4 regions of the Wenzhouxiangella sp. XN24 genome follow, and region 4 is predicted to be linked to each of the others. Evidence: predicted binding sites of a transcription regulator. Region 4 holds the regulator's gene; each other region holds the start of a gene.

Region 1 (3,382 bases), on a different contig from region 4:
CAAAAGGCTGGCGACTATCTCACCGGCATAACAGGCAACAAGGCCAAGGGCCTGTACGCATTCTCGATCTACGATGCCGAGGGGAACCAGAACATGCTGACCTGGAAGGTCCCCGAGCCTGGCACGCTCGCCTTGCTGGGCGTTGGCCTGCTGGGTGCCGGCATGATGCGCCGGCGCCGCGCGGACTGATCTTCTCAGCGGACAGCGAAAACGGCGCCCGCGAGGAAACTCGCGGGCGTTTTTATTTGCGGAAGTGCAACCCTGGGAAGTGCAACCCCGTGAGCGCGGCCCAGGCCAGCCCCGGGGGATTCCGGCGGCTCGCGAGAGACGCTCAGCTTCGCCAGTGGCGCTTCGCCCTCGCAGCTCAGGCGCTCGAAGTCATTGCCGAGACGGACGAGCCTGCTCGATAGCCGCGCGCGCTGCTTCGGCTCCATCAGCGCAAAGACTTCCTCCAATGCAGCCAGCGTACGTCCGCGGTTGGCCTCGATCGCCTGGCGATAACTTTCCGGCCAGACCGATGAGGGCTCGAGCAATGCGGCGACTTCCTGCTCCAGGAAGGCGCGATCGTCCCGCCGTGCGAGCGCGCCGGCAATCCGGTCGCGCCAGTACACTCGCTGTGCCAACTGGTAGGTCCGTGTCGGTTCCAGTTCGCGGGCCCAGCGCTCGAGTCGATCGCGTTGTGGCGCGTTGATCCGGCCCATGAAGCGCCGCAATCCCCGTTCCATCCCTTCGGCGCGCTGCTGCGCCCACTGATCCGTGGAGTCACTCTCGATTTCATCCCGCAGTTCGGCGATGCGATCGTCCAGGGACGACAGCACCTCTTCGACCTGCTGGTCATCCAGCGAGGTTGCGAGTTCCACCAGGACGGGCTGGATCCGCTGTGCGAGAGTCCGGCCGAACTCGGCGAGGCGCTCTCCGTGCTCGGCCAGGCGCTGTTGGTCGAGCCGATCGGCCAGGAGATCGAGCCGCGCCTCCTCGATCCAAGCCTGGTAGTCATCCAGTTGCGTGGCGCAATGCCAGAGTTGTTGCGCTTCGATGACGTCGCGAAGCAGCGTGCGCTGCGCTTCGTCGAGAGAAACCTGCTGATCGACCCAGCGCACCGTGAACCAGTCGAGGTTGTCGTAGGCCAGGCGCGTGCTGCATCCAACGAACAATGTCAGGCCCAGCACCAACAGCAACACCCTGCGTAAATCGATCATGATCGATGTGACTGTATCTGTAACCGCCGAAGTGTTGTCACCTGCTACGGAAATAATCGGCAGTGTTTCGAGATGCCATTGCAGGCCGTCCTCGTGGCAACTTCGTCATAAGCACATTCTCCTTCTACAAGGTTCGATAAAACGGAGGGCGGCGGTTGCTTGTTTCCGTGCGGATGAACCGGCGGTGCACGAGAGTAAGAAGCCCAAGCAACGTCGGATTATTTTACAGACTTCATCGGATTGCGCCACGAGAGCCAGCTTGTTTTTATAAAAAACAGTAACTTAAATATTCGGCATGAGATTTGCATACTTGAATTTGGACATGCAGTTAGCAACTTGATTCATTTCCATTGAAATGCGGGACAAAGGGAAAAACCATGTTGAAATCAAGATTTATAGCCTCCGTGGGTACTGCCGCGCTTTCCCTCGGCATGGCAGGGACTGCCCAGGCTGGCCTCATTGACTTCACGACCGGCACGTGGGAAACGGCTAATCCTCAGACTGTCGCGGGAGTCCAGGTTACGCTTCTGGCGTTCGACAGCGACAACGACCCCACCGCTTTCACCGAGAGCAATTTTGACGGGGAATCTGCTCAATGCGGTCCGCTCGGCCTGGTCTGCAAGAGCGATGGCATTGGTATCGGCGATGACGAAGTTACGTTTGGAGACGGCGAAAAGACTCAAGTCGAGCGGCTGCAAATCAAGTTTTCGAAGCCGGTGGATATCGCGTCCATCATCTTTCTCGATCTTTTCGGTGCGGACAGCACGACCGACGACCCCGCTGAACGGGTTCAGTTCCAGGTCAACAGCAGTGGCGCCGGGGGTGGTTACGATGGCACCGCTTCGGACAAGACCGGGTTCTTCGTCGGCGATACGTCGAACGTCTTTCTGACTTCGGGGACGTTCAATCCGCAGTCCTTCATCGGCGTGACCTCGATCGAATTCTTCGCAGACACTGCGAAGCTCAGCAGCCCGAGAAACAGCGACTTTGCCCTTGCAGGCATTAAGATGGCCTCGGTGCCTGAGCCCGGCACACTGGCCTTGTTGGGTCTCGGTCTGGCCGGCGTTGGATTTGCCAGGCGCCTTCGGCCGCGGTAGCACCTCGGAACAAGTCTTGTGGACTGAAAAAGGCGGCTCATCGAGCCGCCTTTTTCTTGTACGAGTAGCGTTAGCCCGTTGGCGAGGCGCGGTAACTTCGGTCAAGGTAAACGCAGTATGCCATCCGGCAGAAGCGCCGTGGCCAGCATCACCTCGTTGATGTTTTCATGCGCCTTCCAGAGCGCCGTGTCGCGGTGCGCAGATTGCAGCCAGAAGATCTGGATCTGCTGTCCGAGCGTGCCGGCTTCGGCGAGCGTGTCGAGCTTCTGTTTCAAACCGGCGGCGTCGCGGAAGGCCTCGGGCCGGCTGGCCAGTTCGGCGGCGATCACCGCCGGCGCACCCAGGCCGATGCACAGTCCCAACTCGCGGAAGGCCAGCCGCTGCATCGGGCCTCGGTCGAGTTCACCCTCTTCCCGGTAGTGCGCCAGGCCGAGTTTCGCAGCCGCCAGCAGCGCATCCAGCAGGCCGTCGTCCGGCAGGTGTTCGCCGTCGATCAGTTGCGCGAGCATCGCCGCGTCGATCAGCAGCCCGCCGAGGCCCAGCGGATCCGTGGTCGGCAATGCGTTGCGGCGGATCATGCGCGCCATGCGGGTGGCGCATCGGTCCATGGGTGCCGCCTCTTCCTCCTCGCCGCCGGCGACGGCGGCTGCGCGCAGCTGGATGCAACGGACATAGCCGTCCAACGGGTCGTGATGTCCCATCGACGAGACCAGCGGCCTGCTGAGATCGATGCTCATCTTCCACGCCATGCGCAGGCCCTCGCCGGGCGCGGTGACGATGAAACGGTCGCACGCCACCTGCATCAGTTCCCTGGCATACCGGCCGTAGTCCGGGTCCCCGGTGCTGCGTCCCGCGACGTCGAGGGCGTGGGCCCACTTTGTGAGGTAATGGAAATACTGGCCGTCCCGTTCCCATTCCAGCCGGTCATCGAGGGGTTCGCCGGCCTGGCGTTCCGGCATCGGCTTGCCGATCCGCAGTCCGCCGGCCGTCGGATGGGCGCGCCCCTCCTCCTCGGAGAGTCCGCTGATCCAGCCGCTGCGCGGGTCATCCGGGCGATGGCGGCCGAGCACTTCATGGACCTGCTCG
Region 2 (3,382 bases), on a different contig from region 4:
GTCGATGTTGCCCTGGCCGAATTGCTGCGTGACGCCGGACAGGCGCACGCCGGTACCGATGGCCGTGCTGGAGATGCCGCTGGAGGACGCGGCGAACACGTCGGCGAATTCCGCGCGCGACTGCTTGAAGCCGGTGGTGCTGGCGTTGGCGATGTTGTTGCCCGTGACCCGAAGGTCGGCGGAGGCGGCGTTCAAGCCGCTCAAGGCGGTTCTGAAAGGCATAGTCCTGTACTCCTGTTGGCGGCCGTCGGTGACGGCCCGCTACCTATGTGCGGCCGTTCAGCCGATCTGGCGGACCTTCTGGAGGTCCACGACGCCAAGCCCGGTCACGGTCAGTGACAGGGCACCCGAAAAACGATCGATGCTCACGCTTTCGACCTGGCCGCTGACCAGCGCCTCGAGGGCGACCGGTTCGCCGCCTGAGCGGCCGACCGCGCGGATCTCGTAGAAGCCCGGCGGCGCCTGCTCGCCCGCGTCGTTGGTGCCGTCCCAGCGGAACGCGGCGCGCTCGCCCGTCCCTTCGGCCGGCACCGTCGCCACGAGGCGGCCGGCGAAGTCGTAGACGCCCACCGTCACCTCGCCGAGCCCGGCGGGGTTCTGCACCGCACCGCTCACCGCCCCGCCCGGCTGCAGCCAGGCTTCCTGGGCGGGAACGTAGACGGAACGGCCCACGAGGCCGGCCGCCTGCAGCGCCTGGTTGCCCTGCATGGAGCCCGACAGGCTCTCGAAAGAGGCCTGCAGGTCGGAGATGCCGGACACCGTGCCGAACTGGGCCAGCTGGCCGAGGAATTCCCCGCTTTCCAGCGGCTTGAAGGGATCCTGGTTGCGCAGCTGCGCGACCATCAGCTCCAGGAACTGCTCCTGGCCGAGCTCCTCGTTCGACTTGGCGTCGGCCTTCGGCGCGCGCGCCAGCCCGGCCTGTTCGAGAGTTGTTGCGTCTATGCCTGCCATGTCGTTCAGCCCCGTCCGAGCTGCAGGGTGCGCAGCATCAGTTCTTTGGTGGTGGTCAAAACGTCGACGCTGCTGGAGTAGCTGCGCGACGCGGAAATCATGTCGGCCATCTGCTCGACGGTGTTCACCGCCGGGAGGTAGATGTAGCCGTTCTCGTCGGCCAGCGGGTGGCCCGGTTCGTGGCGCGCAATGGCCGGCGCCTGGCTCTCGACGATGCCCGCGATCCGGACGCTGGCGGCGGGCTGGCCGGTGGACTGGCCCGCGCCGGTCGCCTCCTGCAGCACCGTGGCGAACACCGGGTGCCGGGCGCGGTAGGCCGCTTCCGGGGTGGTGCTCGCGGTATCGGCATTCGCCAGGTTGCTGGCGATGGTGTTGAGCCGCGTGGTCTGGGCGCTCAACGCCGAACCGGAGATGTCGAAGATCTTGCTGAGGTTCATGGATTACTCCCCCTTGAGCGCTTTACGCAGCCCGCTGAGCCGGCTGTTGATGAAATCGAGCGAGGCCTGGTAGCGCACGGCGTTCTCGGCGAACACGGCGTGTTCCTGCTGGGTGTCCACGGTGTTGCCGTCCAGCGAGGCGTGGTTCGGCACGCGGTACAGCGCATCACCGCCGAGTCCGCCGGCGGCGGGCGTCGTCGCGATGTGCCCCGCCCGGGTCGTCGTGATCCGCGCGGCGGCCTGGTCGTTGCTGGCCTGGTTCAGCAGGGCACGGAAATCGAGGTCGCGCGCCTTGTAGCCGGGCGTGTCGGCGTTGGCGATGTTCGACGCCAGCAACTCCAGGCGCCGCGAGGCGACCTCGAGGGCCTGCGTGTGGATGCCTAGGGCGCGATCCGTAATTGAACTCATGCTCGCTGTCCTCCGGTCTGCCCGTTGACGGACGGGCTCGGCGGAACTGATGCAAACGACGTGCCAAAGCCCCGGAAACCCCCGGAACGCGTTGTTTTTTCTAGGCCGAGTCGGGGCGAGCGGGCCGCAGGAGCGGCGTGGCGACGGTTTTTTGACGGGAATGCGGCGGCGCGGGGCGGCGACGGTGACCAGCGCTTGCCGCCGGGGCGGCAAGGGCTTGCCGCCCGGCGAAGGCTAGGCCGGGAGTGCGAGGTGCTCGATCACGGCGGCGGCGAGCTCCTCGGGACGGAACTTGGCGAGGAAGCGATCGGCGCCGGAATTGCGCGCGCGATCCTCGTTCGAGCGGCCGCTGAGCGAGGAATGCAGCAGGATCTTCAGCTTGGCCATGCGCCCGTCCTGGCGCACGCTGGAGACGAGCCCGTAGCCGTCCATCTCGGGCATCTCGATGTCGGAGATCAGGATGCTGACGCGATCCTCGAGGGGGCCGAGCTCGGCCCAGGTGCGCAGCTGCTCGAGGGCCTCGCGACCATTGTTCTTCAGCACGCAGTCCACGCCGATGGAGCGCATGGCGCGCTGCACCTGGCCGCGCGCCACGGCGGAATCGTCCACCACGAGCACCGGCGGCAGGTTCTCCGGCAGGCGGTCGCGGGCGCTCTCGACCGTCCTGATCGGCATCTCCGCCTCGGCGCGCGACAGCATGGCGAGGACGCGCTCCACGTCCAGGATCTCGACCATCTCGCCGTCGAGGCTGGTCATCGCGGTGACGAAACCCGGCCCGCCCTTGCCCGGCGGGGCGCGGACGGCGTCCCAGCGCGTCGAAATGATCCGCTCCACGCCGCTGACCAGCATGCCCTGCTGCGCGCGGCTGAATTCCGTGAGGATCACGTAGCGCTCCGGGGTCGGCTCGACCGGCGCCTGGCCAATGGCATGGCCGAGGTCGATCACCGGCACCGCGTGGCCCCGCAGCGACGCGATGCCGGCGACGACCTCATGTGAGCCCGGCATGCGCCGCAACGGCGGGCAATGCACGACCTCGGTCACCTTATAGACGTTGATGCCGTAGAGCTGCTCGTCCGCGAGGCGGAACAGCAACAGCTCCAGCGGCGGCGACTGGGTCTCCGGCGAAACCTGGGACAGCGACCGTGGCATGGGACCTCACAGATGGATGGGCCTTCATTGTGTCGGCGCGGCCGGCGATTTCTTGAGGTTCGCCCGGGCCGACGGATGGCGCCGGGAATCGCTTGGTATGGACCTTGCATGATCACTGGTCAACGTCTTGTTGCGACAGAAAACCGACGCAGGCCATGATGAACATTTGCCGAAGCCTCCTTATATATGTGCTCGCCATGGCGGCCGTGCTGCCCGCGAGCGCCGTCGCGGCGACGGCGATCCAGTCGCTGGACTCGATCGCGGCGGCCGCCTCGCAACGACTGCATGCCGAAGCCGATGCCCACTGGCGCGGCGACGACGCCGTTACCGTCGGCGTCAGTGTCGGCCGGCTGGACGCCCGGCTGCGCCTGCCGGCCTGTTCCCTTCCGCTCGAGACGGACCTGCCGCCCGGCGCGCGGCCGCTCGGGCCGGTGGCG
Region 3 (3,382 bases), on a different contig from region 4:
GGACGGCATGGCGGCCCTGGGACGCGCCGAAATGACCGTGAAATGCGGGGATGCCCTCGGCGTAAAGCGTCACGCGCTCCGGCATGTCCATGGGGATGACGTCACCGGGCTTGAGGCGCAACAGTTCGGCGACGCTCAGCTCCAGCTCGACCAGCTTGCAGGTGACCTCGACCGGCGCGAGCCGGATCTCTTCCCGGAGTGCTTTCAGCCAACGGCCGTCGCCCTCCGAGCGGTCGCTCTGCATCCCCGCGTCGAGAAGATCGCGGATCGGTTCGATCATCGAGTACGGCAGGGTGAGATGCATCTCGCCACCGCCGCCCTCGAGCTCCAGCTTGAAGCTGCAGATGACCACGACTTCGCTGGGGCTGACGATGTTGGCGAACTGCGGATTGACCTCGGAATTGATGTATTCGAACTCGAGCGGCAGCACCGGGCCCCAGGCCTCGATGAGATCGCGGAACGCCAGTTCCAGCACCATGCGCATCACGCGGGTCTCGGTGAGCGTGAACTCGCGGCCCTCGACCTTGGCGTGGAAGCGTCCGCCGCCGCCGAAGAAGTGATCCACCAGGGTGAACACGAGCCGCGCATCCATCACGAACAGCGCCGTACCACGCAGTGGCTTCACCCGGATCATGCTCAGGCTCGTCGGCACCGGCAGGGTGTGGATGTATTCGCCGAATTTCTCCAGGCGCACGCCGCCGACGGTGATCTCGGTGGAGCGGCGCAGCAGGTTGAACAGGCTGATGCGCAGGTGGCGCGCAAAACGCTCGTTGATCATCTCGAGCGTCGGCATGCGGCCGCGGACGATGCGGTCCTGGCTGGAGAGATCGACCGCCCGGGCCACGCCGTCGTGGGCGCGCAGGTCGTCTTCCGTGTCGACGTCACCGCTGTCCACGCCGTGCAACAGCGCGTCGATCTCGTCCTGGGAAAGGAGGTCCTGGGTACTCATGTCATTGCATCACGAAGCTGGTGAAGTAGACGTCCTCGGCGGCCGGCTCGCCGCTGAGCATGGTCAGCTCGGCGCGGATCGTCTCGAGCGCTTCGAGGCGTAGCGCCTCCTTGCCCTCGCGCGACAGCAGCGCCTCGTAGTCGCGCTCGCTGAACAGGGAAATCAACGCGTGTCGCACGGCCGGCATGTGACGCTGGATGGTCTCGGTCTCCTTGGAGCCGAGCGTCATCACCTCGATGGAAACCTGCAGGTAGCGCAGCTGGCCGCCGGCGGCGAAATTCACGACGAGGGGCGGATCCAGCGACAGGTAGGAAGCCTTGCTGCGGGCGCCGGGCTTCGGCTCGGCCGGGGTCGCGTCGGCGGTCTCGCCCGCCGTGTTGCCGGCCGAGAACTGCTGCCAGCCGAACCAGCCGCCGGCACCGAGGCCAGCCACCACCACGAGGATCAGGATCCAGCGACCGATCCCGCGCTTGCCCGGCGCTGCGGCCGGCGCCTCGCCCTCGACACCTTCTTCGAGCCCTTCTTCGAATTCTTCTTCGAAGCCTTGCGCTTCGAAATCCCCGGGGGCATCGACTTCCGGATTGATCATCTCTGTGGCACTCCTGGCAAACGCGACTATCTCGCGTAAGACGGAAGCAAAAGCCGTGCCACAAAGAAAATATTAATATTTACATGGGGTTATATTCGCGTGTCCGCGCCCTGTCAGCTTCTTGACGCGCCATGGAGGGCGTCGCGCCAACGGATCGTCCGGCAGGCCGGGAGACGCGCAGCGGTCGAGCGGTCCGGCAGGCGTCAGACGAACAGGTCGACCAGGCCCAGCCCGGCGCGGGCGACGGCCTGGGCGCCCGGCAGGGTCTCGTCGTCGGCCTCGCCGACGCCACGCCCCGCCTCCGCGTCGGCGCTCGCGTCACCGCGTTCGCCGGCCCCGGCCTGCTGCTGGCCGATATCCATGTTCTCGAGATGCAGGCCTTCGGCCTGGAACATCTCCCGCAACCTCGGCGCCGCGGCCTCGAGCGCCTCCCGGACGGCCGAGTTGCCCGCGGCGAAGGTCAGGCGCAAGCCGTCCTCGTCGACACGGACCTTGACGTCCACCCGGCCGAGCTCCGACGGGTTGAGGCGCAACTCGGCTTCCTGGGCCTTGTTGGACACCATCCACAGGACCCGCTGGCCGACGGCCTCGCCCCAGTCGGGCCGCCCGGGGGCGATATTGATCGGCAGGCTCGGCGGCGTCGTGGGGGGCGTGCCCGCCTGGGCCGCGAGATTCGCCAGCGGCGAGGCGCTCACCGCGGCCTGCAAGCTGCTGTTGCCGGCGAGGGTGCCGCTGCGGGGCGCCTCGACCAGCTCGAGCCCGGCCGCACCGGGCTTGCGCAGCATCGCCGCCTGGAGCTGTTCCCTGAACTGTCCCGGCATGCCGTTCAGCGTGCGGAGCATCTCCAGCATGCGCGTCAGCGATTCGGGCCCGTCCGTCCCGGCCGGAAGTCCGCCGGCCGGCAACTCGCCGTTCAGCAACGTGGCGGCAGCCAGCGGATCGGGAACCCCCGGCATCGGCCCCGAGCCGGGCGCGCGGAACGCGAATCCGGGGGGCGGATTCACGGCCCCGGGCGGCAACAGCTCGCCGGTGAGCGGCAGGACATTGCCGCTGCCGGCATCACCCGTTGCCGGGTCCGGCTGGCCGGCCAGGACGCCGAGCGGATCGTCCTGCTCGCCGCCAGGCGCGTCCTCCGTCGGCCCGTCACCGTCTTGCGTTCCGGCCGCCTGGTCCTGCGCCGTTGCCCCGGCTCCACCACTGGCAGCCTTCTCCTGCTCCGCCCCGCTGTCGGGTTGCGTCGCGCCGGGCTTGTCGCTCGTCTTGCCTGCTTCGTCCTGTGCCGCAACGGATGATTCCTTGCCGGCGGCGGAATCCTTGCCGGCATCGGCATCCTCGCGGGCCGCACTGTTGGAAGCCTCACCGCCGGCGGGCTTTTCGGCGGACCGGGCCCGGCTTTCGCTGTCGGCCAGGACACTGGCGAATTCATTGTCCTTGCCGCTGCGGCCGGATTCCGCGGAATCGCCGCGCGTGCCCGGCAACCGCGGGCCACCGGATTCGGCAAGTGCTGCAGGCATATTGGACATCATCGGGGTCGTCTCCCGGCGCGCTCACGGCGCGCGGCTGGTGAAATAACCGGGGCGAAAAAACACTTCATGCCGCCAGACCTTGCAGAAAACGTGCCAGCGGCGCGGCGCGGCCCCGCGGCCAGGCCGCCCGGCCCACGCCGGGACTTCGCGAGACCGGATCGGAAACCGCACATCACGGCCCGGACCGCCGGCCGCGCATGGCGCACTCGTCCTGTTCGCGCTGCTCCCCGCGCCTGGCTTCGCGACTCTCTTCGTCCTGGTAACGACCGACCACTTTTTCCAGGGCCTCGTGATCCATGCGCGAAGTCACCCAGCGGG
Region 4 (3,382 bases):
GGAAGACCACGGCGTTTTACATGATCGTCGGGCTCGTGCCCTGCGACAGCGGCCGCATCCTGCTCGACGACACCGAACTCACGGCCTTGCCGATGCATCGCCGGGCGCGCCTCGGCGTCGGCTACCTGCCCCAGGAGGCCTCGGTGTTTCGTGGGCTGACGGTGGAACAGAACGTGCTCGGCGTGCTCCAGACACGCAAGGACCTCGACACGCTCGGTCGGCGACAGGCACTGGAAGAGCTGCTCGAGGAACTCAATATCGGCCATATCCGCGACGGCAAGGGCCTGAGCCTTTCCGGGGGTGAGCGCCGCCGGGTCGAGATTGCCCGCGCGCTGGCCGCCGAGCCCGCTTTCATCCTGCTGGACGAGCCGTTCGCCGGCGTCGACCCGATCTCCGTCATCGACATCCAGCGCATCATCGGGCAGCTGCGCGACCGGGGCATCGGTGTGCTGATCACGGATCATAACGTGCGGGAAACACTCGGTATTTGCGGCCGCGCTTTCATCCTCAACGCCGGCGAGGTCATCGCGTCCGGCACTGCAGATGAGATACTGGCCAACCGGCAGGTTCGCGAGGTCTACCTCGGCGAGCACTTCCGCCTGTGATGACCGTTCGATGATGAAGCAATCGCTACAACTCAAACTCGGCCAGCAGCTGACGCTCACGCCCCAGCTGCAGATGGCCATCCGGCTGCTGCAGCTGCCGGTGCTCGATCTGCAGGCCGAACTCCGCGAGGCGCTCGAGAAGAATGTCATGCTCGAGATGGACGACGGCCTGGAACTGGCCCCGGCCAAGGGCGAGCAGAAAACGCCCTCGGATGCATTGCGGGAAACGCCTGCGGCGCAGTCCGCCGAGAGCGGCACGGACACGCCGGAACGGTTCGATGACGATGTGTCCTACGCCGACGTGTCGGATTTCGGCTCGGGTTACAGCGGCTCGGGGCAGGGTCGCGGCGACGGCGAAGACCAGCGGGATTACGCTGACGTCAGCGGCAGCTCCCTGCGCGACCACCTGATCGCACAGCTGGATGTCGCCTTCCCCGAGGGCGACCGGAAATACATCGCCACGATGCTGGTCGATGCGATCGACGACGACGGTTACCTGACGGAAAGCCTCGAGGACATCTGCACCAATCTCGCGCCCGAACTGGTCACCGACGTGGACGAGGTCGAGCGCGTGCTGGCCTGTGTGCAACGCTTCGACCCGCTCGGCGTCGGCGCGCGCGACCTCTCGGAGTGCCTGTTGCTGCAGCTCGCGCCGTTCGCACCGGACACCCCGGACCTGGAACTGGTGCGCCGCCTGGCCTCCGAATGCCTCGTGGAGCTCGGTGAGCAGGATTACGCAACCATACGCCGGCGCCTTGGGTGCAGCGTGGAACAGCTCGAACATGCAGTGGCCTTGCTGCGCTCGCTCAACCCGCGCCCCGGCGGCGCGGCCGACACCCGTCCGCCGGAGTACATCGTCCCGGACGTTTTTGTGCGGCGCGACGAGTCGGGCTGGCGGGTCGACGTCAACCCGGCCATCGCCCCCCGGCTCCGGGTGAACGCAGCCTATGCGGGCAGCCTGGGCCGGGGGGGCGAGTATTCGACGCTGCGGACCCAGCTGCAGGAAGCCCGCTGGCTGGTGAAGAGCCTGGAAATCCGCAACGAGACGCTCATCCGCGTGGCGCGCGCCATCGTCTCCCACCAGGAACAATTCCTCGAACGTGGCGAGGAAGGCATGCGGCCCCTGGTGCTGCGCGAGATCGCCGACGCGCTCGAGCTGCACGAATCGACCGTGTCCCGCGCCACGACCGGCAAATATATGCATACGCCGCGGGGGGTCTACGAATTCAGGTACTTCTTCTCCAGCCAGGTATCCGGCAGCGACGGGGAGAGCATTTCGTCCACGGCCATCCGTGCCCGGATCCGCAAGCTCATTGCCGAAGAGGACCCCGCCAAGCCCCTGTCCGACAGCGCCCTCACCCGTGCACTCGTGCAGGAAGGTATCGAAGTGGCGCGCCGCACAGTCGCCAAGTATCGGGAATCCATGGGATTTCCGTCATCGAACGAACGCCGGCGCGTGACCATCCGCTAGGTCGAAAACCGCTTTCCACGGCGAAAAACCCTCCCTAGCCAGCGTAGCAAGCCAGCCACTAGAATAGGATTGAAACAAGAGCCGCCGTCCAGGACGGTTCCAACACTCCGAAGGAGTCCATCATGCAGATCAACTTGACCGGTCACCACGTCGATATCACCGAGCCGTTGCGCGATTACGTGCATAGCAAGATGGACAAGGTCGTCCGGCATTTTGACAACCTGATCGATGTCCATTGCGTCCTCACCGTCGAGAAGCTCCGTCACCAGGCCGAAGCCACGCTGCGCGTCGCGGGCGACACCCTGCATGCGGCCGCGGTGGAAGAAGACATGTATGCCGCGATCGACGGCATGATCGACCGCCTCGACCGCCAGGTTCGTCGCCACAAGGACAAGCTGACGGATCACCACAACGGGGCCGGGCGCCCGCGCAGCGCCTGAGTCCACGCCCCCTCCACCCCGGTGCCCCCATGACCTTCCAATCCCTCCTGCTGCCCGGCCGCGTGCTCTGCAACGTCGAAGCCCGCAGCAAGAAACACGCGCTGGACGTGCTCAGCGAACTGCTGTCCTCCGCGACCGATATCGACCAGGGCGATGTGTTCCAGAGCCTCATCAAGCGGGAAAAACTCGGTTGCACGGCCATCGAGAACGGCATCGCGATCCCCCATGGACGGCTGCCCGATCTCGAAGAGCCGATCGGGGCTTTCCTGAAGCTGTCGCGCCCGGTGGATTTCGACATGCCCGACCGCGAACCCGTCGACCTGATCTTCGGCCTGCTCGTGCCTGCGCCGGCGGACAATGCCGGCTGCCATCACGAGGAAGTCTCGCTGGTGGCGACCGCGTTTGCCGACCGCACGCTGGCGACCGCCCTGCGGGGCGCCACTTCGAGCCGGGCGATCTACGAACTGCTGACCGCGCCGGACCCTGCGCGACGGGCCGCCGCGTCATGACCAGCGGGCGCTGACGATGGAACTCGTGATCGTCAGCGGCCTGTCGGGTTCCGGCAAAAGCGTTGCGCTGGCCATGCTCGAGGATCTCGAGTGGTACACGCTCGACAACGTGCCGGCGCGGATCCTCTCGATGGTGGTCACCGAACTGGTCGAAGGCGACGATGCCAAGTTCAACCGGCTGGCCATCGGCCTGGATACGCGGCCCCGCCCCGAGGACCTGCCGGTGACCCGCAGGCTCCTGGCCGATCTGCGCGAACGGGGGATCCACTGCCAGCTGGTGTTCCTGCATGCCTCCGAGCCCGTGCTCGTCCAACGCTACCTGGATACGCGGCGCCGGCATCCCCACACCCCCGACGA

What was found. The regulator sigma-54, encoded in region 4, starts transcription at its own class of promoters, with help from an activator protein. The targets are predictions, from matches to a motif close to TGGCANGNTNCNTGCTT.
Region 1: a site for sigma-54 is predicted at 1,491-1,507, ahead of G6032_RS15490 (PEP-CTERM sorting domain-containing protein). Genes of this name have one in related genera too.
Region 2: a site for sigma-54 is predicted at 1,846-1,862, ahead of flgB (flagellar basal body rod protein FlgB). Genes of this name have one in related genera too.
Region 3: a site for sigma-54 is predicted at 1,583-1,599, ahead of G6032_RS07665 (flagellar basal body-associated FliL family protein). Genes of this name have one in related genera too.

The regions. Positions count from the first base shown of each region.
Region 1 is NZ_JAAMFG010000034.1:333,622-337,003, reverse strand. Features, by position in the region: gene G6032_RS09250 (PEP-CTERM sorting domain-containing protein) at 1-189, shown strand, start outside; gene G6032_RS09245 (DUF6279 family lipoprotein) at 195-1,199, opposite strand; gene G6032_RS15490 (PEP-CTERM sorting domain-containing protein) at 1,577-2,296, shown strand; gene G6032_RS09235 (hypothetical protein) at 2,398-3,382, opposite strand, start outside.
Region 2 is NZ_JAAMFG010000032.1:6,866-10,247, reverse strand. Features, by position in the region: gene flgE (flagellar hook protein FlgE) at 1-222, opposite strand, end outside; gene G6032_RS07550 (flagellar hook assembly protein FlgD) at 280-951, opposite strand; gene flgC (flagellar basal body rod protein FlgC) at 957-1,388, opposite strand; gene flgB (flagellar basal body rod protein FlgB) at 1,392-1,796, opposite strand; gene G6032_RS07535 (chemotaxis protein) at 2,031-2,945, opposite strand; gene flgA (flagellar basal body P-ring formation chaperone FlgA) at 3,104-3,382, shown strand, end outside.
Region 3 is NZ_JAAMFG010000032.1:31,208-34,589, reverse strand. Features, by position in the region: gene fliM (flagellar motor switch protein FliM) at 1-949, opposite strand, end outside; gene G6032_RS07665 (flagellar basal body-associated FliL family protein) at 951-1,538, opposite strand; gene G6032_RS07660 (flagellar hook-length control protein FliK) at 1,742-3,064, opposite strand; gene fliJ (flagellar export protein FliJ) at 3,237-3,382, opposite strand, start outside.
Region 4 is NZ_JAAMFG010000021.1:202,207-205,588, reverse strand. Features, by position in the region: gene lptB (LPS export ABC transporter ATP-binding protein) at 1-605, shown strand, start outside; gene G6032_RS02315 (RNA polymerase factor sigma-54) at 616-2,076, shown strand; gene raiA (ribosome-associated translation inhibitor RaiA) at 2,199-2,516, shown strand; gene G6032_RS02305 (PTS sugar transporter subunit IIA) at 2,546-3,025, shown strand; gene rapZ (RNase adapter RapZ) at 3,042-3,382, shown strand, end outside.